DNA from 2 places in the Porticoccus sp. GXU_MW_L64 genome. Region 2 is predicted to be linked to the other one. Evidence: predicted binding sites of a transcription regulator. Region 2 holds the regulator's gene; the other holds the start of a gene.

Region 1 (15,086 bases), on a different contig from region 2:
ATCAGGTGGGCGGGCACGCCGATATCCAGCAGGCGACTGATGGCAGTGGGGGCGTCATTGGTGTGCAGGGTGGAGATTACCAGGTGGCCGGTAAGAGCGGCCTGGGTCGCCATGTCCGCGGTTTCCCGATCGCGAATTTCGCCTACCATGATAATGTCCGGGTCCTGGCGCATCAGGGTGCGGATACCCGCAGCAAAATCCAGGTCAATTTTGTGGTGCACCTGGGTCTGGTTGAAACTGTCCACCACCATTTCGATGGGGTCTTCAACCGTGCTGACGTTAACGCTTTCGCTGGCCAGTTGTTTGAGGCTGGAATACAGAGTCGTGGTTTTACCGGAACCGGTGGGGCCGGTAACCAGAACAATGCCGTGGGGCCGCTCCACCATCTGCTGCCAGCGTTTGCTGTCTTCCCCCACCAGACCCAGCTCGGCAAAATTGCGCAGCAACACATCCGGGTCGAAGATACGCATGACCAGTTTTTCGCCAAACGCCGTGGGCAGGGTGGAAAGCCGCAATTCCACTTCGCCGTTATCCGGAGAGGTGGTTTTGATGCGACCATCCTGGGGCTTGCGTTTTTCCGCCACGTTCATGCGCCCCAGCACTTTCAGGCGACTGGTCATGGCAATCATGATTTGCAGGGGCATTTCGTACACCAGGTGCAGAACGCCGTCGATGCGAAAGCGGATTTTGCCCTTTTCCCGCCGCGGTTCGATATGAATATCGCTGGCCCGTTGTTCAAACGCGTACTGCAACAACCAGTCGACAATGGCGACGATATGCTGATCCTGGGCATCCGGGCTGGCGGCCTTGCCCAACTCCATCAGCTGTTCCACATTGGTGACTACGGAACTGGCACCGGGCTGTTTGTCCGCCCCGGAAATGGAACGGGCCAGGGTATAAAACTCCATGCGATACTTTTGGATATCCGCCGGGTTAGCCAATACCCGGCGCACTGTTTTGCGAGTGACCTGCTCCAGACCCTCTACCCAGCTGCTGGAATAGGGTTCTTCGGTGGCGATAACCAGTTCATCACCGAGCACATCCACACACAGAATGCCGTGGCGTTTGGCAAAGGCGAACGACATGACCTCGGTAACCGCCGATACCTGTATTTTCAGCGGGTCGATATGCACCACCGGCATGCCCGACTGCTCGGCAAGCCAGTGGGTCAGGCGTTCCAGATCCAGCACCCGCCCGGCCATGTCTCCACAGCCGTCCAACTGTTGTTTGGCGATATAGATCAGCGGGTGTTGCAAGGCCTCTTCACGGCTGCGAGTGCTGCCGGTTACCAGGTTGACGGATTCTTTTGTCAGCAGATTCTGACTTTGCAATTCCGCCAGCAGAGAGCGCAATTCCAGGCGGCGATCTTGTGCGGTTACTTCAACCATATGTACCTTCCGCGATCTAAAAAATTAACAAGGATTGTAGCGACTATGGGGGAATCAAAAAAGCCGATCACTTTGCAGTGACCGGCTTTGACAGGCTGCCAGATTTCGAGAGCGTTAACCCACGCCTTTGGCCAACTCTGCTTTCAAGTCCTTTTCCATCTTGCGGGTGGCCTCAATTTCACTGATGCGGCTTCTTACATAGGCCGCCCAGGATTGAGCATTCTTTTTCAGTTTTTCGAACTTGGCCGCTCTTTCAAAGGCTTTGGCGGACTTGGCATAGGATTTCAGGTAAAACAGGGCTTCACCTTCACGCATATGACTGAGCCCGGGCTGCCGGCCCTGATCCTTCAACTTCTGGGCCTTGCGAGCCGTATCTACCGCTTTTTGGTAGCTGCCAGCACTGGTGTACTCTCCGGACAGAGCGTTCAGCATGTCAACATCTTTGGGCTCCAGCTTGATGTAGCGTTCCAGAACTTTGATGCCTTTATTGCGCTCCCCCGCCTGGCTCAAAGTAAAGAACAGGTCTTTCAGGTGCTTGGAGTTTTCCTCCAGATAGCCTTTATCCAGCCCATATTGATAGACTTTGGCCATTTGGTAAGGGGCACTGTTGCCGTTATACCCATAAGCCAGCGCCTTCAAAAACTGGGGTTTGGTCAGTTGATCCTGCATAAACAGAGAGTCCAGCAAAACCAGTGAGTTTACTGGCTGTTCCAGGTCCTGCTGGAAGATAACCGCCAACTCTTGCCAATAACGCTTCTTGGGGTAGTGGGTAACCAGAATTTCGAGAATACTGGCCACTTTTTTGGGGTTTTTCTTTTCGTAGTAGATGCCTTTTTGGGTGCGGTACCAACTTTCTTTCGGCAGCTCACCTTTGGCCTCAACATCGGCGATGGCTTCTTCAATCCACTCGAGAGATACCGTGTATTCTTTCAGGAAGAAATGCGCCTGGCCGATCTGGAATTTCACCTGAGGTGTAACGTCCGCCCCCATGCCCAGCCATTCGTGATAATAGCTGAGCGCCTTGCGAAATTCGCTGGACGCCATGTGCATTTGCGCCAAAGTACTGAGTATCTGGCGAATGGCTGACTCGCGCATTTCCGTATGGAAGGTCAGCAACTTCTCATAAAAGCCGACGATTTTGCCGTAGTCGCTTTCGTGATTGGGGTTTTTGTCGCTCTTGATGCCTTCAATGGCAAACGCATACTCGATTTCTTTCCAAAGAAAACTGACTTTTTCACCCGGCGCGTATTTGTCGTACCTTGAACGCATGCCCGACAGTATGTCGCCGTATTTATCCCAGTCTTTGGCTTCAGCGGCTTTAAACAGCTGATCGATCTTGCGGCCAAAAGACTGGCTCGGTGGTGTAAAGCGCCGCTTTTCCTTCTCTTTTTTGTATTTGGATACTTTTTCCGGCCAGCTAGCCGCCTCCGCCGAGGCGCCGACATCCACCCAGGGTGTCAGCAGCGGAGGTGCCGTCATTATGGCCAGAGCCAAGGCACCGCCCGTAGTGGCTTTTATCGCCATTTTGTGAAAACTAAACATCATCTCACTCCGACTTAACGCTTGTCTGAAAGCAAATCACTTACCAGGATTTGTGACAACCCATCAGCTGTCTTTCTCCAGCTCAAAGGTAAACTGGTAAGTGGTAATAAACTCAACCGGCTGATTTTCTTCCAGCTTGGGTTTGAACTTCAGTTTTTTGGCCGCTCGCAGGGATTCGCTGTTAAACACGGTACTTGGTTTGTAACTACCGTCTCTCTGTTTCACCTGGCCGTCGATAACTTTCGGGTCCAGCACAATGCCGTTAACCGACACGGTGAACTCCACCACCACAAAACCTTCCAGGCCACGTTCCAGTGCCCTTTGTGGGTAACGGGGAGCAACCCGCTTGATGGGGCGAGCTTCACTGTTACCGCCAAAGCCACCGGAACCAACATTCAAGCCGGCATCGACCCTGGGAGCGTCAATATTGACCGACAGTTGTACATCGTCCACTTTCGCCGCTTGCTGTTGCACGCGGGGCGGTGGTGGCTCTTTGGGCTCCGGCTTTTGAGGGTCAAACTTTTTAAAGTTATCCTCAATTTCTTCTTCAGCCTGGAAGATGTTGGCAAGGACTTCGGCCTCCCCTTCCGGGGGAGCCTCAACGTCAGAGGCAACCAGTGTGTACATCAGTACCAACAGGCCAAAGGTAATGGTAAAGCCCAGTAAACCGGAAAGGCCTAATCTTACTACCTTCATGTTTTACTCCCCTTTGCTCGTGGCAATGATGACACCGGCAACACCGGCGTCTTTGGCCGCATCGTACACTTTGCCTACCGCTTCCAGGTTGGATTTGGCATCCACCTGAATGACCACATTGCCCTTGGGGTTTTCCAGAAAAAGTCGCTTGATGGTGGATTTCAGGTCATTGTCTTCCACTGGCTTTTTGTCAATGTGAACTTCGTTGTTGGCGTTAACGGAAACCAGCACCGACGTGGCCTTTAGTCGCGCTGTAACAGTTTCTACCTTTTCGATATCCTGCCCCGGCGTCTTGATAAATGACGCGGTAACAATAAAGAAGATCAACATGATAAAAACCACGTCGAGCATGGGCGTAAGGTCAATGGATTGACCCTGTGCTTCCCCTTTGCGTGTTCTATCCCGCATAACAGTTCTCGTTTGCTATGTGACTTGAATGTAAACCATTCAAATTAAAACCACTGAGCCCCGCCAGGGCTGAACTCAGTGATCCATGGTCATATGGTCTTCAAGCAGGCCTTTTTCACGGGTTGATACCCGATCCAGGTAAGTATTACCGAATACACCGGAGATAGCGGTCACCATGCCAGCCATGGTGGGGATGGTGGCTTTAAAAACACCACTGGCCATGGATTTGGCGTCGCCGCCCCCGGTAATACCCATAATATCGAAGACGTGGATCATTCCCCATACGGTACCCATCAGGCCAAACAGCGGCGCCAGGGCAATCATGGTTTTCACCATGTTCATATTTTCGTCGATCTTCATTTCGACACGGGAGATGAGTGCTTCGCGAACCTGGTGAGCCCGTTTGGAGCGCCGTTCAGCACGCTCCTCCCAGGCATCAATAGCAGCCTGAACGTCCCCTTTCAGGGAGGTCTTGAAATACCATACGCGCTCGAATATCAGTGTCCACAACACGAACAGCAGGGGGACGATGAAGTACTTGAGTACTTCACCCCCCATGTTCAGGAAGTCCTGGATTCCAGTGAGTGCGTCGTTCAGTGCATCCATGATTAATGACCCTCAGCGTTCTCAGCCACAATGCCGGCGCTCTGTTCTTCCAGAATATGAAGAACACGCTGTGCGCGGCCGTTAACCAAGGTGTGCAGCAGGATAGTGGGAATAGCCACAACCAGACCCAGTACGGTGGTTACCAGTGCAGAGGAGATACCGCCCGCCATGTTTTTGGGGTCACCGGCACCGAAGATGGTGATTGCCTGGAAGGTCAAAATCATACCGGTTACGGTACCCAGCAGACCCAGCAGTGGGGCAACCATGGCGATAATCTTCAGCAGGTTGAGGCCGGACTCGATGGCCGGACGCTCTTTCAGTACCGCTTCGTGCAGTTTCAACTCCAGAGATTCCGCATCGGCGTTGGGGTTTTCTTCCGCCACTTTCAACACACGACCCAGCGGGTTGTTGGTGTTGGCCTGAGAGGTATCACGCAGCTGGGCATTCACTTTGGCGCCAACGCCTGCCAGAACGATAAAGCGCAGCAGTGCCAGCAACACAGCGACAACACCCACGCCGCTGATCACATAACCCACAATGCGGCCTTCGTGCCACTTCTCGGTCAGGGTTGGCAGGTCAACCAGCTTGGTCATCAGGGTTGGCCCTTGAGCGCCCTGGGGGTCCAGTGCGGTGGCGGTAAAGCCGGAAGTAGCACTGCCCAGATCCGCGATAGAGGCTGTGTAGGAACCCTGAGGCTGACGGGGCAGTGAGGAAACATTGCCCGTTACCTTGTCGTAGTTCAGGTAATCGTCGCCAGCGACCAAAGCGTAGTTGCCCACACGCATCACTTCCGTGTCTATTTTTTCACCGCCGCGGAAAATACTGGTGTTGAACTTCACCACTTTGGAGCTCTGGTTGATTTCAAACAGAATTGCCTTCCACATGCCTTCAATTTCACTGATTTCCGGCAGCACAGGGGTAGCACCTGAAATTTTCGAGCGCAAATTGTCGATGGGCTCTACACGGCCAGGGTACTGGGCGCTGACAATGGAATCACCCAGGTAGCTGATCACATCGCCGGAAGTGCCGGACAGGTGACCAAACAGCTCTTTCAGGGAGCCCAGGCGGTTGGTGTATTGCTCTTGCAGCTCACCGATCGCCCTTTCATTAGCGGCCTCGGTTTTTTCCAGAGTCTCGGACTTGCGCTTGGCAGCATTGAGCTGAGCTTTTACATCATTCAGCAGCTTTTGACGGTTGCGCTGTTCGCGCAAAAAACGCTGCTCGCGCTCGCGGTGCTCTTTGGACTCGTTGATGGTGCCCTGCTCAATCATCTGCAGCAGTTCATCAAGAGACTTGGCCTTTTCCTGTTCTTCCGCCGCATTGACAGAGAACGCCAGAGTAGCCGCAGCGACCGCCATCAGGCCTTTTTTAAGAATTCGCTTGTTCATTATTGTGCCTCCGGCGCTTTAACAGGCATGGTCATGATATCCAGAGTCGCGGTTTTCTTGGCGATACGGATTGCCGTGGAGATGGCATTGCGATACTCACCGGCATCCAGGGCAACCCAGCTGCGGCTGTCCTGATCCCAAACGCCCGCCTTGCTCTTGTCTTTGGTTTGATACACCAGCGCGGTGCGGCCCATGCGGAAAATATTCACTTCCTGGGGTGCGTCATCTACCTCAATTTCGGTGACGTAGGTGTCGATCTTGTTGCCGTATTCCAGCTCGATACGGTAGGCCTCAAGCACCTGGCGGAATTTTTCGGCAACGCTCTTGCCGGAATCGCCCAAGCCTTCGCGGAAGCGTTTTACACGCCCTTCACGTTCTTCCATATCGAACGGCAGGTCGAGGGCAATGTGCTGTTCCAGCCCTTCAATCATGCGCTCAATCAGCGGCGGGATACTGCGCTCCGTATCCTGAATGCCAGCAATCGACGCCCTGAGGCGGTCCATCTGCAATTTTTGGTGAGCAATAACCAGCTCTTTCTGGCGGTTGTACACCTTGGTGTCTTCCAGCTCATCGCTGACCGTCTGAAAGTCCAGCACCAGGTCATCAGTAGCGGCCGAGATTTTGTCAATGCGCTTTTGCGACGCCTGAGAGTTGGCCAGTTTCTTTTTACCGGCCTTGAGAATGTCGTCGACATCAGCGGCCTGCGTACCGGCAGCGCCAACACTGAGTGCGGCGGCGGCAATCATCAGTTTCAAAGAGTGTTTCATACGTCCCTCGATATGGGTATCAAACAGTTATAACGAGCAGCCCTACCATTTCGGGTTAGGCATGGGTCACCGTTTTGTGGCAACGGGGCAGCAATTATTAACAACCGGAGCTTTGTTTCGCAACGAAAGGGGCTATTGAAGGGCATTATTGGTGTTGCGATGTTACTTTGGGTAACACAATGGAAGTTGTGAGTGTGGTGATGGTTCGGTGCATTGCAGTTGTGGGTCGCACGTCAGACGTCGCATGTCGCACGCTAACACCAAGCACGCTGTCAGAAAGCATCCATCGCCTGCGCGGGAATGACGGTAGCTCGTTGGGCTTAGCGTGCGATGTCAGACGTGCGACGTGCGGCCTCCCGCTAACAAGTTATCGGCGATCAAACACCACAAAGTCGTACAGATACTCACCGCCAGCATCCCCAGCGGTACGCTCCACTTCCTGCCATTGGCTTGAGTCAGGTATTGGAAAAAACGCATCCCCTGCCACCTCCGCATCCACTTCGGTGATGTACAGTCGCTTGGCAAGGGGCAATGCCTGGCGGTAGATTTCTGCGCCGCCCATCACCATCAGTTCGGTAACGCCATCGGCCCTGGCCACTTGCTCTGCAACGTGCAAGCCCTGCTCCAAAGAGTGCACTACGCGCACACCGCCGAAGCCTTGCGGATACCAATCCGTTTGCCGGGTAATCACAATATTGGTGCGCCCCGGCAGTGGCCTGCCAATGGATTCCCATGTCTTGCGCCCCATGATCACCGGCTTGCCCATGGTCACTGCCTTGAAATAGCGCAGATCGCCAGACAGGTGCCAGGGCAGCTCGTTGTTGCGGCCAATGGTGCCGTTGCGGGCCATGGCGACGATCAGAGCGATATTCATAACAACCTTTATACCGCGATGGGTGCAGCAATGTGGGGGTGGGGGTCGTAATCGACGATCTCGAAATCCTCAAAACGGTAGTCGAAGATGGATTCCGGTTTGCGGTGTAACACCAGTTTTGGCAATGGCCGAGGCTCACGTTCAAGCTGGGTGCGCGCCTGTTCCAGATGGTTTTGGTAGAGGTGCAAATCCGCCATGGAAATCACTATTTCACCGGGCTCGTAACCGCACTGCTGGGCCAGCATATGGGTGAGAAACCCCAGGCTGGCGGTGTTGTAGGGGTTGCCCAGAAACAGGTCGTTGGAACGTATATAAAGCATCGCCGACAGTCTGTTGTTCACCACATAAAACTGATACAGCAAATGGCAGGGCGGCAGCGCCATGCGCCCCTGGGCGGCGTTTTCCCAGGGCTTTTTACGCTCGTCCGGCAGCTGAGCGACGTTCCAGGCGTGAAAGATATGGCGGCGACTGTTCGGGTTGTTTTTCAAGCCATCCACCAGCTGCGCGATCTGGTCCACATGGCCGCCCTCGCCATCGGGCCAGAAACGCCACTGGTAGCCGTACACCGGCCCCAGCTCCCCCTCCGGGGTGGCCCATTCATCCCAGATGCTGACACCGTTGTCTTTCAGGTACTGGATATTGGTTTCGCCTTTCAAAAACCACAGCAGTTCGTGAAGGATGGAACGGATATGGAGCTTTTTGGTGGTAAGCAGGGGGAAGCCCTCGGCCAGATCGTAGCGCACCATACGGCCAAATACAGAGCGCGTGCCCGTGCCCGTGCGGTCACCTTTGTCGGTGCCGTTTTCCAGCACATCGCGCAACAGGTCGAGATAGGCTTTCATTTATTTCCCCTTTGTCCAACAAACGTCATTCCCGCGAAGGCGGGAATCCACCATTTTGTGTATTTTTCAAAATGGGCCCCCACCTTTGCGGGGATGGCGGGCAGATCACTTGTTGTGTTTCGGTTGACCCACTGCTGCGTTTTTACGCCACGCCCAAATAATCAGCACAACCCCCACTACCATCATCGGCACACACAATTGCTGCCCCCGGGTCATCCAGTCAAACAGCAGTGGAATGCCCACATCCGGCTCGCGAACAAACTCCACCAGATAACGGAACAGACCGTATAAAAACAGGAATAGCCCGCCAATCAAACCCGCCGGGCGCGGCTTGCGGCTGACCCAGAACAGGATGGCGAACAACAAAATGCCTTCCAGAAACATTTCGTAGAGTTGCGAGGGGTGACGCAGCAACTGGTATTGGTCTTTGGGAAACACCATGCCCCACCAGCCGGCGGTTTCCCTGCCCCACAGCTCGCCACCAATAAAATTCCCCAGCCTGCCGAAAGCCAACCCCAGCGGCACCATGGGCACAATAAATTCGGCAGTGGCTATAAACGGCTTTTTGATACGGCGACTGAAACGCCACAGGGCCACGATCACGCCGACCAAGCCACCGTGGAATGCCATACCCCCTTCCCAGATACGAAATATCCACAGAGGGTCATCCAGCCACAGCCCAAAGTTATAAAACAACGCCGACCCCAGGCGACCACCGACAATCACACCGAAGGCGATATAAACAATCAGGTCTTCCACGTCTTTGGGCTTGACCACCGTCCAGGGCAAACGGCTGCGATAGCGCGCCAGCAACCAGGCACTGGCGAATGCCAGCAGGTACATCACGCCGTACCAATGGATTTTGACAAACCCCAGGTCCAGGGCCACGGGGTCTATATTGGGGTAGGTCATTGCTGAGGGTTCTCGTTAGCCGATGGGCAGCGAGGGGATTCTAACGTGGATAAGAAACGATGACATCACTTTGCCTGCACAGGATGAAACTGGCACAAACCGGTACCGCGTTCACGCCTGGCACCCAATAGTCGCTATCCCGAAAACTTCTCCAACAATTCCAACTGGGCGCAGTGCGCATCTTCGCCCTCCGCCGGTTGCAGCTGGCGATATTCACCACTGGCCTGCAGCTCCCAGCTGTGAGTGTTGTCGTTGAGGTAGTAATTCAATTCTTCAAGAATGCGCCTGCGCAGCTTTTTGTTCTCCACCGGAAAGGCGATCTCCACCCGATGTTTGAGATTGCGCTCCATCATATCGGCACTGCCGCAGAACAGTTGTGGGCTGGCATTCTCGAAATAGTAGGTGCGGGTGTGCTCCAGAAAACGACCGATAATAGACACCACGCGAATGTTTTTTGACAAACCGGCGACACCGGGGCGCAAGCAACACATGCCGCGCACAACCAGATCAACCCTTACCCCGGCCTGACTTGCCTTGTACAACTCCTGAATAATGTTGCCTTCGGTGAGGCTGTTCACCTTCATAATAATATGTGCGGGCTTGCCCTCTTTGGCGGCACTGGCCTCGGCGCGAATCATGCGGGTGATTTTTTTGTGCAGGCTGAAGGGCGCACTGAGTAGCCGTTGCAAGCCCTCTGCCTTACCCATGCCGGTGAGTTGCTGGAAAATTTTATGCACGTCGCTGCCCAACTCCTCGTCGCAACTGAGCAGGCTGTAGTCGGTGTACAGGCGGGCGTTGCCGGCGTGGTAGTTGCCGGTACCCAGGTGCACGTAGCGGCGCAGCTGTTGCCCCTCCCTGCGCACAATCATCAGGGTTTTGGCGTGGGTTTTGTAATTCACCACACCGTAAGTGATTACCGCCCCGGCATCTTGCAGGCGGCTGGCCAGTTGCAGGTTTTCCGCTTCGTCAAAGCGGGCGCGCAGCTCGATAACCACCGTTACCTCTTTGCCATTGCGGGCCGCTTCTACCAGAGCGTCGACGATCTCCGAGGCCTCGCCGGTGCGGTACAGGGTCTGCTTGATGGCCAGTACGTCCGGGTCGCGGGCGGCCTGACGCAGCATATCGATGATCGGCGTGAACGACTGGAATGGATGCAGCAGCAGTACATCGTCTTTGCGCACCGCATCGAAAATGGGCGTCTCCGTGTTGAGCAGCGCTTTCGGCAGCGCCGCCGACAGTGGCGGATGCTTGAGGTCCGGGCGGTCCACTTCCTTGATCAGTTGCATCATGCGCCCCAGATTCACCGGGCCGTGCACCCGGTACAGCTGCTGCTCGGTAAGGTTGACCTGATCCAGCAGAAAATCCACCAGCTCTTGAGGGCAGTCGTCGGTGACTTCCAGGCGCACCGCGCTGCCAAAGCGACGGGAGTGCAACTCACCTCGCAGGGCTCGGGCGATGTCTTCCACTTCGGTGGTGTTCAGGTCCAGGTCGGCGTCACGGGTAAGGCGGAACTGGTAGCAACCGGTTGGGGTCATGCCGGGGAACAATTCGCCGATATGGGCGTGCATCATGGACGACAGGTAAACAAAATTATCGCCGCCATCGCACAGCTCGCCGGGCACTTTGATCAGCCGCGGCAGGGAGCGGGGGGCAGGCACAATGGCACGGTTCATTTCCCGGCCAAAGGCGTCAGTGCCTTCCAGCGAGACGATAAAGTTAAGGCTTTTATTGGACAGGCGCGGGAACGGGTGCACCGGGTCCAGCCCCAGGGGGCTGACTACCGGCTGGATTTGCCGGTGGAAGTATTCCTCCACCCAGGCGGCCACACCCTCATTCCATTCGCAGCGTTTCAGGAAGCGGATATTCTCCTGTTCCAGCGCCGGCATAAGGATGTCGTTGAGTATGCGGTACTGTTTGTCGAAACCGTCCTGACACTGTTGGCTCAGTTGCTTGAGCACTTCCTGTGGGTGAATACCATCCAGGGAAACACTTTCCCGGGAGTAGTTGATCTGCCGCTGCAGACCCGCCAGGCGAATCTCAAAAAATTCGTCCATATTGCTGCTGAATATCAGCAGGAACATCAGCCGCTCCAGCAGCGGATACTCCTCGTTGAGCGCCTGTTCCAACACCCGCAGGTTGAACTGCATCAGGCTCAGGTGGCGATTGATGTAGTAATCCGGGTTGGACAGGTTGATCTCGTCGCCGGCCTCCGGATGCAGGGCAACAACGGTGTCGGGCAATTTTTCGGACATGGCTTTTTTCATGGCGGGCTCGGGGCAAATTATCTTCGGCTATTTATATGACAGATTTTAGACAGTTTTGTGTCGGTTGACGCGGTGGGTATTGCGAGGTTTGGGGTTGGCTTTGTGTGACCGCCGCCAGCAGGGATGCTGGCGACGAGCTTACATGGACGTATCCACAGCGTGTCACACAAAGCCAACCCCAAACCTCGCCACACAGAGTGCCATTGAACCCACAGCCACTTTTCTGCTCTAAGGGCCACATTTTCACTGGAACATCACCATGTCTGTTAAAAAAATATTGATCCTGCTGGTAGTGGCCGCTGTGCTCTGCCTCTACTTTTTCACCGATTTGGGTGATTACATTACACCGACTCATTTCCAACAACTCTACGCCGATGAGCCGGTTTTAACCATGGCGATTTTCTTCGCCGCTTATGTGCTGCTGTGTTCGCTGCCAGTGGCCGCACTGCTCACCGTAATGGGCGGCATGGTATTTGGCGTTACTACGGGCACATTATTGGTATCTTTTGCCAGCACCGCTGGTGCCACCGTCGCCTTTTTGGTGGCGCGCGGCTTGCTGGGCGATGTGGTGCAGAAGAAGTTTGGCAGCTATCTGGAAACCGTCAATCGCGGCGTGGAAAAAGATGGCGCGTTTTATCTGTTTAGCCTGCGGCTGATTCCCGCTGTGCCCTTTTCCGTGATCAACCCGGTGATGGGCCTGACCAAAATGAAGCCCCTGACTTTTTATCTGGTCAGTCAGATTGGTATGTTGCCCGGCACTTTCGTCTACGTAAATGCCGGTGCTCAATTGGGCGCAGTAGACGAATTTTCCGTTGCCGGCGTGCTGACGCCTGGCTTGATTGCCTCCTTCGTTCTGCTGGCCATTTTGCCCTTTATTGCCCGCGCCATTGTCGGTTCGGTACAAAAAGCCAAAGTCTACAAAGGCTACAAAAAGCCCAAATCCTTCGACACCAATATGGCGGTGATTGGCGGCGGCAGTGCGGGCCTGGTGAGCTCCTATATTGCCGCGGCGGTAAAAGCCAAAGTGACCCTGATCGAACGCCATAAAATGGGCGGCGACTGCCTGAATACCGGCTGCGTGCCCAGCAAGGCGCTGATTCGCTCCGCCAAAATTGTTAAAGAAGTACGCAATGCCGAACACTACGGCGTATCCGCTGGCGAGCCCAAAGTGGACTTCGCCAAGGTGATGGAACGGGTTGGCCAGGTGGTAAAAGACATCGAACCCCACGACTCCATCGAACGCTACACCGGCCTGGGTGTGGATTGCGTTACCGGTGACGCCAAAATCATCTCCCCCTGGGAAGTGCAAGTGGGCGACCAGGTGATCACCACCAAGAATATTGTGATTGCCAGTGGCGCGCGCCCCTTTGTGCCGCCCATTCCCGGCATCGACCAGGTGGACTATCTCACCTCCGACAACCTGTGGGACTTGCGCGAACTGCCTGAGCGCCTGCTGGTGTTGGGCGGTGGCCCCATTGGTTGTGAGCTGGCGCAATCCTTCCAGCGCCTGGGAGCAAAAGTTACCCAGGTGGATATGGCTCCGCGCCTGATGCCCCGCGAAGACGCGGACGTTTCCGAATTTGTCATGGAAAAATTCGCCTCTGAAGGCATCGACGTGCGGGTAAACCACAAAACCGTGGCCTTTGAGGTGCGCGATGGTGAGAACGTGGCCATTCTCGAATCCGGCGACGACAAAGTGGAAGTCAGCTTCGACAAGGTACTGGTTGCGGTGGGCCGCAAAGCCAACGTCACCGATATGGGCCTGGAAGAACTGGGCATCGACACCCTGCCCCAGGGCACAGTTCAGGTAGACGACTACCTGCGCACCCGCTACCCCAATATCTACGCCTGCGGCGACGTGGCTGGCCCCTACCAGTTCACCCACACCGCCGCTCACCAGGCCTGGTACGCGGCAGTGAACGCACTGTTCTCCGGCCTGAAAAGCTACAAGGTGGACTACTCGGTAATTCCCTGGGCCACCTTTGTGGACCCGGAAGTGGCGCGGGTTGGCCTTAGCGAAGCGGAAGCCCAGGAAAAGGGCATCGAATACGAAGTGACCAAATACGGCATCGACGATCTGGACCGCGCCATTGCCGATGGCGAAGCCCAGGGCTTTGTCAAAGTGCTTACCCCGCCGGGCAAAGACAAAATTCTCGGCGCCACCATTGTCGGCTACCACGCCAGCGACCTGATCACCGAATTTGTCACCGGCATGAAGCGCAATATCGGCCTCAACAAGATACTGGGCACCATCCATATCTACCCCACCGTGAGCGAAGCCAACAAATACGCCGCCGGGGAATGGAAACGCGCCAACGCGCCGGAGAAGGCGTTGCAATGGCTGTTTAAATTCCACAACTGGCGACGTGGGGCTTCCAATGCCAACGCCGCGCAATCCGCAGCGACTGCAAAGCAATAAATCGTTAAGCCGATCGACGAAGGGCGCTACGAGCAGTTAAAGTAGCGCCCTTTGTTTATCCCCAATATTGTCATTCTGAGCGCAGCGAAGAATCTCACAACTTGCCGCAAGCACGAAATCTTTCGCTACGCTCAGGATGACAGATAGCCAAAATGGAGCCCTTATGAGCGCCCACGACCCTCTTGAAAAAAGCGTCAAAGACACAGTCAAAGACTACTACGGCAAAGAGCTGCAAGGCTCCGCCGACCTGAAAACCGATGCCTGCTGCACCATTGGCAGCCTGCCGCAACACCTGAAAGACATCATGGCCCGCATCCACCCGGAAGTGAGTGGCCGCTACTACGGCTGCGGCCTGGTGGCACCGGACCTGCTCAACGGCATGCGCATTCTCGACCTGGGCAGCGGCTCCGGCCAGGACGTGTATGTACTGTCCGCCATGGTGGGCAGCGAAGGTTCCGTAGTGGGCGTGGACATGACCGACGAACAACTGGCGGTGGCCAACGCCCATATCGACTACCACCGCAAGGAATTCGGCTACTGCAAAGCCAACGTGGAATTCAAAAAAGGCTATATCGAAAAACTGGATGAACTGGGACTGGAAGACGAGAGCTTCGACATTATTGTCTCCAACTGCGTCATCAACCTGTCACCGGATAAACAGGCGGTACTGCAACAGGCACACCGCCTGCTCAAGCCCGGTGGCGAACTGTACTTCTCCGACGTTTACGCCGACCGCCGCGTACCCGCCGAGCTGGTGGACGACCCGGTGCTGTACGGCGAGTGCTTGAGCGGCGCCCTGTACTGGAACGACTTTCACAACCTGGCCAAAGCCGCCGGCTTCGCCGACCCCCGCCTGGTGGAAGATCGCCCACTGGGTATCGACAACGATGCCGTAAAAGCCAAAATCGGCCACATCGGTTTCTACTCCGCCACCTACCGCCTGTGGAAAATTGCCGACCTGGAACCCACCTGCGAAGACT
Region 2 (15,086 bases):
CTGCTGATGATCGGCCTGGTGGCCTTTGTGGTGGACGTGCCCGGGGCCATCAACGATCCTTCCACTGTGCTGCCGGTACAGATTTATCTGTGGGCCGACAGCCCGGAGCGGGCCTTTGTGGAAAAAACATCGGCGGCCATTATGGTGCTGCTGGCGTTCTTGATCGCCATGAACACTCTTGCCGTATTCCTGCGCAAGCGCCTTGAGCGCCGCTGGTAAGGCGCACTACAAACTCAGGTAGAATGTTATGACCTCTTTAGCAACAGAACAGGCCGGTGAAATGCTGATCAGCAAAACCGAGCGCACCGAATCCCAGGTGGTGCAGGATATTGAACACGGCGAAACCGTTGGCAACCCGTTGCTGGACGACGCCAAAATGTCGGTGCGCAACACCAACGTATTTTACGGCGACAAACAGGCCATCTTCGATGTGGACCTGGATATCGGCAAGCACCAGGTGATTGCCATGATCGGCCCTTCCGGTTGCGGTAAATCCACCTTCCTGCGTTGCCTCAACCGCATGAACGATACCGTGGAAGGCTGCCGGGTTACCGGTGAGCTGACTCTGGATAACGCCGACATCTACAGCAAAAAAATGGATGTGGTGGCGTTGCGTGCCCGCATCGGCATGGTGTTCCAGAAGCCCAACCCGTTCCCCAAATCCATCTACGACAATGTCGCTTACGGCCCGCGTCTGCACGGGCTGGCCAGCCGCCGTGGTGAGCTGGACGAGATTGTGGAAAACAGCCTGCGTCGCGCTTCCCTGTGGGACGAAGTAAAAGACCGCCTGCACGCGCCGGGCACAGGCCTTTCCGGTGGTCAGCAACAGCGCCTGTGTATTGCTCGCGCCATTGCGGTGAACCCGGAAGTGATTCTGATGGACGAACCCTGTTCCGCACTGGACCCCATTGCCACCGCCCGCATCGAGGAGCTGATTGCCGAACTGCGCGAAAACTACACCATCGCCATCGTCACCCACTCCATGCAACAGGCGGCGCGGGTCAGTCAGCGCACTGCCTACTTCCACCTGGGGCACCTGGTGGAAGTGAATGACACCGAAAAAGTATTTACCTCGCCGGAGCACGAGCTCACCGAGGCGTACATCACAGGCCGCTTTGGTTAAGGACGGAGAAAACTATTATGGCTAGCATGCAATTTGACCAACACATTTCCCAGGAATTTAACGACGAGCTGGAGCAGGTAAAAACCCGTATGCTGGAAATGGGTGGCTCGGTTCTGCGCCAGTTACAGGACGCGGTGCAGGCTGTGGAGCACGCCGATTCCGCGCTGGCGGAACAGGTGCTTGTACAGGAAGTGGATATCGATGAAACCGAAATGGAAATCGACGAAGCCTGCACCCTGTTGATTGCTCGCCGCCAGCCCGCTGCCAGCGATTTGCGCATGGTAATTGCGGTGAGCAAAACCGTACACGACCTGGAGCGAATTGGCGACGAAGCCGCCCGCATTGCGAAAATGGCCATCAACCTCAGCGAACACGGCTCCGCCCCTCGCGGATATGTAGAGATTCGCCATATCGCCAACAGTGTGTGCGACATGCTCAACAATTCCCTGGATGCGTTTGCCCGCTACGATGTGGAGACGGCGCTAAAAACACTGAGTGAAGATGACCAGGTGGATATGGATTACACCAGCGCGCTGCGCGAACTGGCCACCTACATGATGGAAGACCCCCGCAGCATTACCCGGGTAATGAACATTATGTGGGTACTGCGCTCCCTGGAGCGGGTGGGCGACCACGCCAAAAATATCTGCGAGCAGGTGGTGTACCTGGTGAAAGGCAAGGATATTCGCCACGGGCACCTGGATGAGGCTGAAGCCTAAAGGTTAAGAGCGGGCAAGGAGCCCGTTTGCAGAAAAACGCTTTGCCGTTGTAGGATGGCAAAGCGTTTTTTTTGGAGATAAAAAAGTGAAAAGGATATTGGGGTTGGTGGGGGCGCTGTTTATTTTTTCCACATCGGTTTCTGCGGACGTGGCCGAGACAAAAACACCGGAGGAGCTAAAACAACAGTTTTCTACCGCTTACCAAGCCTTTCAAAAAGCCAAAGAAAATGACTCGCCAGAGGCGGTCAAACTGTCTGAAAAAATTCTCGATTTGGGGAAACAGATATACTCGGAAGACAGTGAAGTGCTCGGGGTGCTCTACCACAATGCCGGTGTTTACCAAACGAAGATAAAAAAGAAAACGCAAGCCAAAAAGTACCTGAGACGTGCCCTAATAATATTTGAAAAACTTTATGGCAAAAGTGCGCCGGAGTTGATTGACCCATTGATGGATCTCGGGCATGCCAGTCAAGAAATATCAAGCCCTATTGAGCAGAGACACTATCTGCGAGCTTTAAAGATTGCTAAAAAACACAAAGGCGAAACATCGCTGACTGTTGCCCAGATCAATCTTGATGCAGGTATGCGACTTCTGGAGCGCGCAGGGTCTCACTCTGCCAGAAGGTACCTGCGAAGAGCCTACAGGATATACAGTGAAAAACTGGACAGTCGCGATGCGCGCATAGGGGTATCTGCCTTTTATCTGGGTAAATTCGAGTTATCCCGGAAAAACTACAAAAAAGCACGGGACTGGCTTGAAGTGGCCTTGCCCTTACTGGATGCTCCTGGTAAGCCGGATCATAAATTCGAACTGGTCACGCACGCTTTTCTGGTTGAGGCTTACCAACAAACCGGGGAGCCTGAAAAAGCCAACAAACATTGCCAGGCTATCGGTAAAGCCAAACCGTGGGATCCAGATCAACCGCCACGCTCGGTGTTCTACAAAGGGCTTAAGTATCCCCATGACGCTCTCATTAAAAGAATAGAAGGTCATGTGATGTTGACGATAACCGTTGATAAACACGGCTTTGCCACCAACCCGGAAGTGCTGGAATTGGTCGGTGCTGATTCTTTTGCCAAGGCTGCGTTCGATACTATCGAGGAAATGCGTTTTGTTCCCAGGTTTGAAAACGGCCAACCAGTGGATACTCATGGCGCTGAGTACAAGTTCACCTTCAGAATAAGCCGCTGATGTATACAAAGACACTGGATTGCCGCGTTGCGCCCGCAATGACGGCCCGGGTATTTGTTCCGGGCAGTAGTGCTACCTACGGTGGGCATGATGGGTTAATGGTGTGGGTAAGGGTGCAATAAATCCAGGGACTTTATCTTGTTCTTCCAGTAGTGCACTCTGGCTTTTACTTCGGTTTTTTCCCCTTTCCAGTTCTCGAACACCAGCACGTATTTCATGTATTTAAAGCCGGAGCTTTCTACATCCCGAATGTAGAGAAACTCGTCTTTCTGCAGGCCAAATTTGTCGCGAGCCTGGTGTATGGAGTTGTAAATTACATCCTCATCAATAGAGCGTTCAAGGGCGGCGCTGATGTCGCCATCGTGACCGTTGTACAGGTCGATGGGAATGACTTTGCAGTGGCCTCCACCCAACTCAATCAACAGTTTTTCACGGCGATCAAAAGTGCCGGGAATCTCGGCCTGGGTTACGCCGTTAATGCAGCGGTATTGAATATCGCGATGGCGGCTCTCGGCGTTAAGGGAGGCGCAGGTCAGTAAGAAACACAGTGTTGCAATGATTTTTTTCATGGGTACTCTCACAGGTAAGTCACAGATTAAATCTTGAGCAGCTCCACCGCGTTCAGCGTACCGGCGGTACCAAATTGTGAACGCAGCAGGCGGTCGGCCAGTTGCTGTAGTTCGGGGTCCACTACACCGCCGCTAAGGGCATAGCGCATTAGGCGGTCGAGTTTTTGCTGTGGGTCGGCTTGTGCCAGGGCGTTGTCCAGCATCTTCTGGTGGTAAGCGGCAGCGGTGGCTTCCACCTGCTCCGCCACCCGTTGCGCTGCCAGGTCGTTCAGGTAATTGTGCATTTCCCGGCGGCTCAATGGCTCTCTGGGGTCCGCTGGCAGGCCGACACTGTGGTTGCCGTTGTACACCTGATCGCTGTACTGGTAAATCACCTCGTCGCCGGATTTCTGTCCGGCCTGATGAAAGTGCAGTGTCAGGGCTGCGCTTTGCACCACTTCCGTCAGCGGGTATTCGTAGGTGGCGTAGGCGTCCTCTACCAGCTCTTGGGGGGTGTCTGCCAGTTCGTATTCCAGCTGGCTGTATTCCTGTTGATATTCTTCGATATGGTGGTGCGTATCATCGTAGTCGTGGTGCAGGGCCTCCAGTTTGTCTTTACTGTGGCGGCGGGACAGTGTCAGCTCATCAATACGGTGCTGAATGTGCACTTGTTCAGCGGCAACGGTGGTGGCGGCCAGCAGGCGACGTTGTTCATCCAGCGCGCCTTTTAGCCGATCCAGATGGCGCTGTTCGGTTTCTGTGCCCAGCTCCTGATAGTGCAGTTCTTCGCGCAGTTGCTCCAGTTTGTAATGCAGGGTTTGCAGGTCGTCCTGGAGTGTCAGGTAGTGGGGGTTGCTGCGGGTGATGGTGCCACTGACGTATTGATGGCTGCCGCTGCCATCAAATTCTTCGGTGTTGAAGCGGGGTGCTGAGGCTTGCACCTCAAGCAGCAGATGATTGCTGATTTCAGCGCGGTACGCCGGCAATGGTGTTGTGGTCGCCGCCAGCAATTCCGGTGCGCCTTTTACAAATACCTGCGGGCGATAGGTGCGGCTTAACTGCTGGCGCAGATCGGCAGCGCGGTTAGCGGCCTGGCTGTCGCCCTCAAGCTGTGCCTGTTTCTGATAGAGCGCCGCTGCCAGGGCGGGCAGGTTACTGTTGTCGGCGCGCTGGGCAGCGGCGGCAATTTGCTCGCTCCAGATATCCAGTTGTTGCTGGGCAATGGCCAGTTTTTGCTGTGCCTTGACGGAATCCGGTTTTTTGATCAGCGCTTGCTGGTAGGCGGCCACCGCATGTTCGTAATTGCCATCGGTGAATTGCTGGTCGCCACGGCTAATGGCGTTGTTGTAGGCGCAGCCGCTGCACAGGGCAATGGCCGCTATCAGGGTAAATAGTTTTGACATGGTCTGCACCACAGTTGTTGTTATCAGTGAGTCGGTGCAGTGTATAGCGGCCAGTCTGAATTGAAACTGAACGGGTTCTCAAAGGCACTCTAAAAATAGCCTCTGCTGTTCCATAAGTTATTCCTGAATTGTTTGGAAAATAAGGCCATCGAGGAGCTTAGACCCCCAGCAGACATGAATTGGGTATTGTTTGCTGTGACGCGCCACCTTACTTTATAGGAAGTCCCATCCATGGGGGCTCGAGGTCAGCATCCATGCTGACCACGGTCACATCAAACAATACCCAATTCATGTTGTGCGAGTTTGTACGGCAGCAGTAAAAAATAGTGCATTGTTAGAAGCGCCTTAACGTCTATTGTTGTTGCTGTGCAGGTGGTTGCATTTCGGCCATGCGCTGGCGGGCTTTCTGCGACAGGTCGCTGTTGCCCTGGGCGGCTTCGGTAAAGTATTTGCGCGCCCTGGTGTAATCCTGTCGTTGGTAGGCAAATTCTCCCAGATAGTAGCTGGCGGTCAGGGTGGGCAGGATATGGTAACTGGCGAGTAAATCTTGTTCCGCAGCGGCGTTTTCATTTTGCTGCAGGCGCACCAGTCCGCGCAGTACATGGGGTTTGAAGTAGGCGGGATTCTTGCCAATGGCAGTGGTGTAAGACTTTTCAGCGTTGCCCAGGTTGTTTTGCATTTCCCAGGCAATACCGCGCAGCTCCCAGAATTCACTTTCCGCTGGCTGCAGGGCCACGGCGCGGTCGAGCTTTTGCAGTGCTTCCCTGGGTTTTTTTTGTTGTAACAGCGCCTGTGCTTCAGTGGCGGCCTGGTATGCCGGAGCGTCTTTCTTGATTTGGGCAATGGCACGTTGGTAGCGGCTGCGATTGCGGTTGCCGGCAGCGCCCAGACGGGCGGCGTGTTGTTTGTTGGCCTCCACCCGTTGCTGTGATGGCGGGTGGCTGGCAAACAGCGCGGATATGGGGTCGCTGCGGCGCCCTTGCGACAGGCGCACGAAAACCTGCTGTAATTCCACCGCCCCTTGCAGGTCATAGCCTGCGCGCTTCATGTACAGCATGCCGTATTCGTCCGATTCCAGTTCGTCATCGCGCCCGTAACGGGCCAGCAATGCGGAGGCGCCGAGGCCGCCCCACTGAGACAGGGCGCCCTGATATTGGGTGTCTTTGGCAAAACCACCGGCTACTGCCAATCCTGCCTGTAGCAGCTGCTGCTGGCTGAGGCGTGCGGCGGTATGGCGAGCCGCGGCGTGAACAATCTCATGGCTGAGCACCGCCGCCAGCTGGGATTCGTCTTCCAGGTAGCCAAGCAAGCCACGATTGATGGCGATTTTACCGCCGGGCAACGCCCAGGCATTGGGCACCGAGCTGTTGAGTACGGTAAATTCGTAGGGCAAATCAGGGCGGTCGCTGACTTTGGCGAGCCGCTGGCCGACCTCGTTGATATAAAACTGCAACTCGTTGTCCACATAGTAACGCCCGCCCTGAGACTGCAGCTGTGGGCGGTATTGTTGTTGGCCGATTTGCACCTCCTGTTGAGTGGAGAGCAGTGACAGCTCCTTTTTGCCGGTAACCGGATTGACGGCGCAACCGGTGGCAAACAGGGTTGTGAGCAGTAAGCTGAGAAGGCAGTGACGTGGCAGCATTTGGTAGTCCTTTTCGGTGAATTTGGACGTATAATCATTTTCAATTTTAGCGCCTATAAAGCCGCCAAAGGTAAAAATATGCACATAATTATCTCGCCCGCCAAAACCCTGGATTTTGAAACCCCCGCTGTGGCCAACAAACACAGCCAGGCGGAGTTTCTGGCCAGTTCTGCCAAACTTATCGGCGAACTGCGTCAGTTGGCCCCTCAGGACATCAGCGCGTTGATGAAGGTCAGTGACAAAATCGGCCAGCTGAATTACGACCGCTTTCAAAGCTGGAAACGCCCGTTTACCGAAAAAAACGCCAAGCAAGCACTGCTGGCGTTTAAAGGCGATGTGTACACCGGGCTGGATGCAGAGAGTTTTACCCAGCACGACTTTAACTGGGCGCAAAAACACCTGCGGATACTGTCGGGTTTGTACGGCCTGTTGAAGCCGCTGGATTTGATTCAGCCCTACCGCCTGGAAATGGGCACAAAGTTCGCCAACAAAGGCGGCAAGAATCTTTATGAATTTTGGGGCGATACGCTGACAGATGTTTTGAACAAAGAGCTGGCGACAGAAAAAAAGCCGGTGTTGATCAATCTGGCGTCCAATGAATATTTTAAAGCGGTAAATACAAAATCCTTAAACGCCGAAATCATTACCCCCGCGTTTAAGGATTATAAAAATGGCCAATACAAAATGATCAGCTTTTACGCCAAAAAAGCCCGTGGTCTGATGAGCGCTTACATTATTAAAAATCGGTTGAACAATCCGGATGATATTAAAAATTTTGATACCGCCGGTTATTACTTCAGCCCGGAACAGTCGAAGGGTAATAATTGGGTGTTCCTGCGAGACGAGGTTTAATCGTAGCTTGGCTACAAAAAATTACATCAGTTGGATTCAATGACAATCGAAAAACCATTCTCCCAAGCCTGCGAAAATAATAAAGCGCCGATTCTTGCGGTTTTAAAAAAGACCTTTGCCAACTCAACCCATGTTTTGGAAGTGGGCAGTGGCACCGGCCAGCACGCGGTATTTTTTGCCCCGCAGTTGTCACACTTGCACTGGCATACCAGCGATTTACCGGAAAACCACAGCGGCATCAATCAGTGGATTGATGAGTTCCCCAGTGCCAATTTGCAGCGGCCCCTGCTGTTGGATGCGGATATGCCCAAGTGGGCGCTGGAAAATATCGACGCTGTATTCACCGCCAATACCTGTCACATTATGTCCTGGGAAAGCGTGCAAAACCTGTTTGCTCATGTGGGGGGGCTTTTGCAATCCAGTGGCCGTTTTTGTATTTACGGCCCTTTCAATTACGATGCAAAATACACCAGCGAAAGCAATGCCCGGTTTGATGTCTGGCTAAAAGAGCAGGCACCCCACCGGGCAATTCGTGATTTTGAAGCGGTCGAAAAATTGGCTGCTGATCAGGGTATGTCCCTGGTGAAGGATTATGAAATGCCAGCCAACAACCGATTGCTGGTTTTTGAAAAATAAAAATGCGGGCAGTAACTCCCATTCAAACAGTAAAAAGTGATTTGCTACAGGAAAAGAAAATCACTCTGTTGGTCAAACGGGAAGACCTGCGCCACCCTCAAATCTCCGGCAATAAATACCACAAACTAAAACACAATCTGAGTGACGCAAAACGCCAGGGCTTTGCAACTATGGCCAGCTTTGGCGGTGTCTGGTCGAACCACCTTCATGCCCTGGCTTATGCCGGTCAACAAAGCGGTTTGAAAACGGTGGGTTTTGTTCGCGGCCCGTTGCCCGTGCCGTTAAATGCCATGCTGCAAGACGCCAGCGCTTGGGGTATGGAGTTGCGATCTTTAAGCTACAGCGATTATCGCCGCCGTCACGATAATCATTTTTGTCAGCAGTTAATGGCCACCATCGACAACGGCTTTTTAATTCCGGAAGGGGGTGCCAATTCACTGGCGATAAAAGGTTGCGCAGAATTGGGTGAGGAAATGACCAGGCAGATAACAGATATGGACTACCTGTGCACCGCCTGCGGCACCGGCGCAACCATGGCCGGGTTGATCGCCGGTGTCGGTGAGCGAACAACGGTATTGGGATTCTCTGTTGTGAAAAATAATCAGGTTTTGGACTCGGATATTCGCGATTGGCTGCCCGAAAATTGCAGCGAAAAAAATTGGCGCGTGCTACACGATTATCACTGCGGTGGTTTCGGCAGGCTCAACCGGGAGCTGGTGGCGTTTATGGATGACTGGAAGGCTCACAGCGACATTCCGCTGGAGCCGTTGTACACCGGCAAAATGCTTTACGGTTTGTTTGACATGATCGCTGCTGACTACTTTGCGGCGGGCTCAAAAATTGTGGCGTTGCACACGGGAGGTTTACAAGGGCTGCGGGGGATGGGACCACAACTGGCGCATTTTCAAGGCCAATAATACAGTTGGGTAATTTCAAGCAGAATGACAGTAATCCGATGGAGATTGCCGCGGTCGCTGCGCGCCCTCGCAATGACGGAGGGTGTAAACAGTTGTCATCGCGAGCGTAGCGCGGCGATCTCGACCAGACTGGCATATTGTTTCATTTGTCGCCATACGGAATGTAGAGGGACGTTCTTTATAAGGTATCTATTTGTAAGGTATCTATTTGTAAGGTAAGTACTGTTCCGCATCTGCCATATAGCGCCGGTTCATTTCTCCTTCCTGCTTTATAAACTCACCAACAGCGCCGTTAAACCGCTCATCCGCCAGCCAGTGATAGGAACAGGTTTCCACCGGCTCAAAACCTCTGCGGATTTTGTGCTCCCCTTGGGCGCCGGCATCAAAGCGTTGCAGCTTTTGTTCAATGGCGTACTCGATACCCTGGTAGTAACAGAGTTCAAAATGCAGCCCGTCTATTTCCCGGGCAGTGCCCCAATAGCGTCCGTACAGAGTTTCACTGTCGCGAAAAAACAGTGCTCCTGCGATCAGTTCGCCGCCGTCGTCGCGTGCGGTCGCCAGCATAATTTGCTCTGCCATGGCCTTGCCAATGCGCTGGAAAAACTCCCGGTTCAGGTAGCCGGTGCCGCCGCTGCGCTTCAGGTAAGTGCGGTGGTACAGGGGGTAAAATTGATCCCAGAGCTTATCGCTGATTTGCGGCCCTGCAAGCCGTTCGATATTCAGGCCGGGCTGCTGCACTTTGCGGCGTTCGCTGCGGAGGGTTTTGCGCTTGCGGGCGTTAAAGCGAGCCAGAAAATCCTCGAAGTTGTTGTAGTCGTTATTAAACCAGTGGAACTGGGTACCACTGCGGCGCTGTAAAAAATCAACGCTGCCTAACAATGCGTCCTGTTCGGCATTTGCAAACAGTAAATGAACGCCAGAGCAGCCCTGTACGCGAGTGTATTGGCGCAGGGCATCGGCGATGGCGGCAACCCGTGGAGCGGGGTCGCCGCCTGCGGCCAGCAACATTCTGGGGCCGGTGGCGGGGGTAAAGGGTACGGCGCTCAGCAGCTTGGGGTAGTACGGTAGCTCAAGGCGCTGGTAGGCATCGGCCCAGCTCCAATCGAACACATACTCCCCCCACGAATGGGATTTTTCGTACAGGGGCAGGGCGGCGACAAGCTGGCCATTTTCGTGCAGGCTCAGGTGCCGGGGTTGCCAGCCGGTGTCGGTGCACACGCTGCCACTGGCCTCCAGTGCCTGTAAAAAACCATGTTGCAAAAAGGGGTAATCGCTGCCCAGCAAGGTGTTCCAGTGGTCGGCCGGAAATTGGTCTATGCTGTTGTAAAAATTAATTCCCACAATAAATTTTTTTATCTGGCTCGGTAGATGGATCGTTGCATAAACTATACGGTCGTACCAATAACAAAAATCACTATGGAGAGATTTCAATGGATGTATTCAAAGACGCAGTATCCCGCCTCAATCGCCTGGGAATGGAAGCCGGTATTGACCTGGAAGTCTTGCAGGCCCTCAATTACCCGGAGCAAACGGTTACCGCTGCTCTGCCGGTGCGTATGGACAATGGCCGCACCGAAGTGTTTGTGGGCCACCGTTGCCGCTTTAACTCCGCATTGGGGCCCACCAAGGGGGGTATTCGCTACCACCCCGGCGTTACCCTGGAGGAAGTGCAGGCGCTGGCACTGTGGATGACCATCAAGTGCTCGCTGGCCAATATTCCCTACGGCGGCGGCAAGGGCGGGGTTACTGTGGATCCGAAATCCCTGTCGCCCATGGAGCTGGAGCGGCTGTCTCGCAGCTACATGCGCGCCATGGTGGATGTGGTGGGCCCGAGCCGGGATATTCCCGCCCCCGATGTGTACACCAACGCCCGCATTATGGGTTGGATGGCGGATGAGTACGAACGTATCCAGCGCCAGAAAGCCCCCGGTGTGATTACCGGCAAGCCCATTGAATTGGGGGGCAGCCTTGGGCGCGACGAAGCCACCGGCCGCGGTGCTTTTATTGTCACCAAACAACTGGCGGAAAAACTCAACTGGAAACCCGCAGACATCCGCGTTGCGGTGCAGGGTTTTGGCAATGCGGGTTATCACGTGGCGCGACTGTTGCACGCCGAAGGCTACCGGGTTGTCGCCATCAGCGATTCCAAAGGCGGTATTTATTCGCAGCAGGGCTTCGACATTGAAAGCCTGTACCAACACAAACAGCAACAGCGCAAGCTGGAGGCGGTGTATTGCGATGGCTCGGTCTGTACCCTGCAGGAGCATCAGCGTATCAGCAACGAAGAGCTGCTGGAGCTGGATGTGGATTTGCTGATTCCAGCGGCCCTGGAAGGGGTTATCAATGAAGGCAATGCCCAGCGAATCAAGGCTCCGGTGATTGTGGAAGTGGCCAATGGGCCCATCGAAAGCGCTGCCGACCAAGTGCTGGAACAGCAGGGAACCCGGGTCGTGCCGGATGTGTTGGCCAACGCCGGCGGTGTGATTGTCAGCTACTTTGAGTGGGTGCAAAACCGCCAGGGCTGGGCCTGGAGCCTGGAAGAAGTGCGCGAACGCCTGCTCGCAACTCTCACCGAGGCATTTGACAAGATGTGGGCGGTGCATCAGGCGGAGGGCGTAGCACTGCGCAACGCGGCCTACGCGGTGGCCTTGCGGCGCATCTCAAAAGCCATCAGCAGTCATGGTACCCAGGAGTACTTTCAGAATCGGGATAGTTAAGAAAATTCCCTGTAGCCCGGGTGGAGCGTAGCGAAACCCGGGGTATGTTAAATCGAGCGCAGTTTTTTATCCCACCACCCGGCTTTTCGGAAACCGGCAGCTGAATACCGAGCCCTTGCCCAGGGTGCTGTCGACCTCCAGCGACCCTTCGTGGCGCAGCATCACGTGTTTGACGATGGCCAGGCCCAGACCGGTGCCGCCGGAGCTGGAGGTGCGGCTGGCGTCCACGCGGTAAAAGCGCTCGGTCAGGCGCGGCAGGTGAGTCGGGTCGATGCCAATGCCGTTATCTTCGACATCAATGTGCAGTGTGGTGTCGTTGTTCTCCACACGAATAGCAATGTCACAGCCTTCCGGGTTGTGGCGCACGGCATTGAACACCAGGTTGGAAACGGCGCTGTGCAGTTGTGAGCGTTTGCCGCGCAGGGCCAGGCCTTTACCGCCGTGCAGGGTAATGCGGTGTTTGCCTTCGCTGAGCGCTTCGGCGTCGGTGACAATCTGTTCCAGCATGGGCTCCAGTGGGGCTACTTTTTTGCCCGCGTGCCGCTCCAGCGATTCCAGCTTCGACAGCATCACCAGGTCGTCAGCCAGGCTGCGCATGCGTTTGGTTTGCTGGCCCATTTGTTCCATGGCGCGGCTGACTGGCTTCGGCAGTGTGTCGTCCAGCTGGGTGAGGTTCTCCAGGTAGCCGCTGATCACCGTCAGCGGGGTGCGCAGTTCGTGGGAGATATTGCCGACAAATTCCTTGCGCATTTCTTCCAGATTGCGCAACCGGGTGATGTCGCGCACCACCAGCACCACTTCGTCGTTGCCAAAGGCTGCGGCGCTGCAAGCGAGAATGCGGGTAATACTGCCGGGGGCGCGTATTTCCACGGCCTCGCCAAATTCCTGTCGCTGGATAAACTCCACAAAATCGGGTTCGCGCACCAGATTGACAATGGGTTGATAGCGGTCGCCCGGTTGCAGTGACAGCAAGTGCTCGGCGCAGGGGTTCCACCATTCCAGGGCGCGGTTGCGGTCGAGAATCAAAATGCCGTCGCTGAGGGCGTCGGTTATTTTCTGAATGCGAATGGTGAGGGATCGAAGATTGTGCTGGCTGCGCAACACGCGTTTGTGAAGCCGGTAGAGGCTGTCGGACATATCCCCCCACACACCGGTGGCTTCTGGCGGCAGGCCGCGAGCGCCATTGTCGAGCCAGCGGTAAATCTGCTGAATCTTGATAAATCCCCAGGCGATGTATCCCAGGCAGCCCAGCAGCAGGGTAATCAGCAAGTGGCCGTTGAAATAACCGAATAGCAACAGGCCAATCAGCAATAACACAATACGCTGGATTTCGGTGTGCAGGCTTCGTTTCAAGCCGGGGACTCCCCAAGGTGCCGATAGGTAGTGGCGGTGGTTGTCAGCTCTGCTCGGCTACCTTGGTGGAAAAACGGTAGCCTGCGCCGCGCACAGTTTGAATGAAACGTTCGTGGCCATCAACACTCAGTGCTTTGCGCAGGCGGCGGATATGCACGTCGACGGTGCGCTCCTCCATATACACGTTGCCGCCCCACACGTGGTCGAGAATCTGGTCGCGGCTGTACACACGCTCCTGATGGGTGAGGAAGAACTCCAGCAGGCGGTATTCGGTGGGGCCCATGGAAATGGGCGCGTCATGGATGCTCACCCGGTGGCTGATGGGGTCGAACAACAGGCCGTCGATGGCAATGGGTTCTTCCGGCGCTTCCGGCCCACTGCGGCGCAGCAACGCCTTGATGCGGGCAATCAGCTCGCGGGGGGAGAAGGGCTTGGTGATGTAGTCGTCGGCGCCGGAGTCGAAGCCCTGGATCTTGTTGTCCTCGTCGGACTTGGCGGTGAGCATGATCACCGGCAGCCGGTTGGTCAGCTCCTGGCGCTTGAGGCGGCGTACCAGCTCAATACCACTGGTACCGGGCATCATCCAGTCCAGCAGCACCAGGTCGGGGCGCTCGTCGATAATCAGCCCGTGGGCATCCTGGGCATTGGCCGCCTGCAGGCATTTGTAACCCGCCACTTCCAGCGCCATCACAATCATGTCGCGAATGGGGGCTTCATCGTCCACCACGAGAATGGTCGCCTGTTGCATAACTCCACCTGTAAATAACAAACCAAGGCTATTAGATGACGGCAGTGTGACAGCAATATTACAGGGGTGGGGGTGTTGTGTCATGAGACCCTGTCATCCTGAGCGTAGGCCGGGTCAGCGTCGAGACCCTTCGCTGCGCTCAGGGTGACAGGTGACTGTTTGAGTCTGGGACAACGCTCAATGCCCGCAGTTGCCGCCCACATGGGGGTGGCCGTGAGCCAGCTCTTCCTCGGTGGCGTCGCGCAGTTCGGCAACGGCCACGTCAAAGTGCAGAGTTTTGCCCGCCAGCGGGTGATTGGCGTCTACGCTGACGGTGTCGTCACTGACATCGGTGATCACCACCGACATGGGGCCGTTGTCGGTCTGCGCCTGAAAGCGCATGCCCACCTGTACTTCCTGGTCTTCGCCAAACAGATTGCGCGGCACCGACTGCACCAACCCGTCCTGATATTCGCCGTAGGCTTCGGCGGGTGCCACTTCCACTTTCAGCTCATCGCCAGTGGCCTTGCCCAACAGAGCGCTTTCCAGACCGGGAATAATATTGCCGGCACCGTGCAGATACACCAGTGGCTCGCCGCCTGTGGAGGAGTCCAGCTCCACACCGTCGTCGTCGGTAAGGGTGTAGTGGATGGAAACTACGGAGTTCGTTTGAATTGACATAGGAATAGCCTTTGCTGGGGAGTCGCCGTGTGAAGTACGAATATGGGGATAAAAGCCAGATTTACAAGCCGCCTGCTCTCCTGTCACCCTGAGCGCAGCGAAGGGTCTCGGTAGTCGCAGCAGTAAAAGGTTTGTCGCGGCGCTCAGAACGACAGAGGTCTACAACTGATAGTCCAGCACCAAACCAACAAACACCGCAACACCCACCCAATTGTTGTTCAGAAATGCCTTGAAGCAGGCGTCCCGGTCACGGTTTCTGGTCAACTTCTGTTGATGCATAAACAGCAACGCGGCCACTGCCACGCCGCCGTAAAACCAGGCGCCCAGGTCGAAGTTTTTGCCAGTGAGCAACAGTGCCAACAGGCAGAGAATTTGCAGCGTTAAAATCATGGCGCGATCCTGGTCGCCGAACAGAATTGCCGTGGACTTTACTCCCAGCTTTACATCATCGTCCCGGTCCACCATGGCGTAAAAAGTATCGTAGGCCACCGTCCACAATACGACACCGGCGTACAGCGCCCACAGAGCCGGGTTCAATTCCCCGGTTTGTGCGGCAAAGCCCATGGGAATTGCCCA

The links. Region 2 encodes PhoB, which activates phosphate uptake and scavenging genes when phosphate is short. Its sites were predicted from a motif close to TGTCATAAANNTGTAACA; they were not measured.
Region 1: a site for PhoB is predicted at 11,722-11,739, ahead of ppk1 (polyphosphate kinase 1). Genes of this name have one in related genera too.

Annotation. Positions count from the first base shown of each region.
Region 1 is NZ_JBRKJK010000020.1:23,750-38,835, forward strand. Features, by position in the region: gene ACVBEJ_RS13500 (GspE/PulE family protein) at 1-1,388, opposite strand, end outside; gene ACVBEJ_RS13505 (hypothetical protein) at 1,503-2,930, opposite strand; gene ACVBEJ_RS13510 (energy transducer TonB) at 2,994-3,626, opposite strand; gene ACVBEJ_RS13515 (ExbD/TolR family protein) at 3,630-4,034, opposite strand; gene ACVBEJ_RS13520 (MotA/TolQ/ExbB proton channel family protein) at 4,110-4,640, opposite strand; gene ACVBEJ_RS13525 (MotA/TolQ/ExbB proton channel family protein) at 4,643-6,028, opposite strand; gene ACVBEJ_RS13530 (DUF3450 domain-containing protein) at 6,028-6,795, opposite strand; gene ACVBEJ_RS13535 (dihydrofolate reductase) at 7,163-7,669, opposite strand; gene ACVBEJ_RS13540 (thymidylate synthase) at 7,678-8,511, opposite strand; gene lgt (prolipoprotein diacylglyceryl transferase) at 8,617-9,423, opposite strand; gene ppk1 (polyphosphate kinase 1) at 9,558-11,687, opposite strand; gene ACVBEJ_RS13555 (FAD-dependent oxidoreductase) at 11,947-14,106, shown strand; gene ACVBEJ_RS13560 (methyltransferase domain-containing protein) at 14,270-15,086, shown strand, end outside.
Region 2 is NZ_JBRKJK010000007.1:165,480-180,565, forward strand. Features, by position in the region: gene pstA (phosphate ABC transporter permease PstA) at 1-219, shown strand, start outside; gene pstB (phosphate ABC transporter ATP-binding protein PstB) at 281-1,123, shown strand; gene phoU (phosphate signaling complex protein PhoU) at 1,141-1,842, shown strand; gene ACVBEJ_RS07395 (TonB family protein) at 1,928-3,034, shown strand; gene ACVBEJ_RS07400 (hypothetical protein) at 3,130-3,603, opposite strand; gene ACVBEJ_RS07405 (hypothetical protein) at 3,630-4,985, opposite strand; gene ACVBEJ_RS07410 (M48 family metalloprotease) at 5,338-6,627, opposite strand; gene yaaA (peroxide stress protein YaaA) at 6,706-7,479, shown strand; gene ACVBEJ_RS07420 (DUF938 domain-containing protein) at 7,519-8,115, shown strand; gene ACVBEJ_RS07425 (1-aminocyclopropane-1-carboxylate deaminase/D-cysteine desulfhydrase) at 8,118-9,032, shown strand; gene ACVBEJ_RS07430 (GNAT family N-acetyltransferase) at 9,237-10,373, opposite strand; gene ACVBEJ_RS07435 (Glu/Leu/Phe/Val family dehydrogenase) at 10,463-11,749, shown strand; gene phoR (phosphate regulon sensor histidine kinase PhoR) at 11,816-13,102, opposite strand; gene phoB (phosphate regulon transcriptional regulator PhoB) at 13,146-13,850, opposite strand; gene ACVBEJ_RS07450 (FKBP-type peptidyl-prolyl cis-trans isomerase) at 14,028-14,510, opposite strand; gene ubiA (4-hydroxybenzoate octaprenyltransferase) at 14,670-15,086, opposite strand, start outside.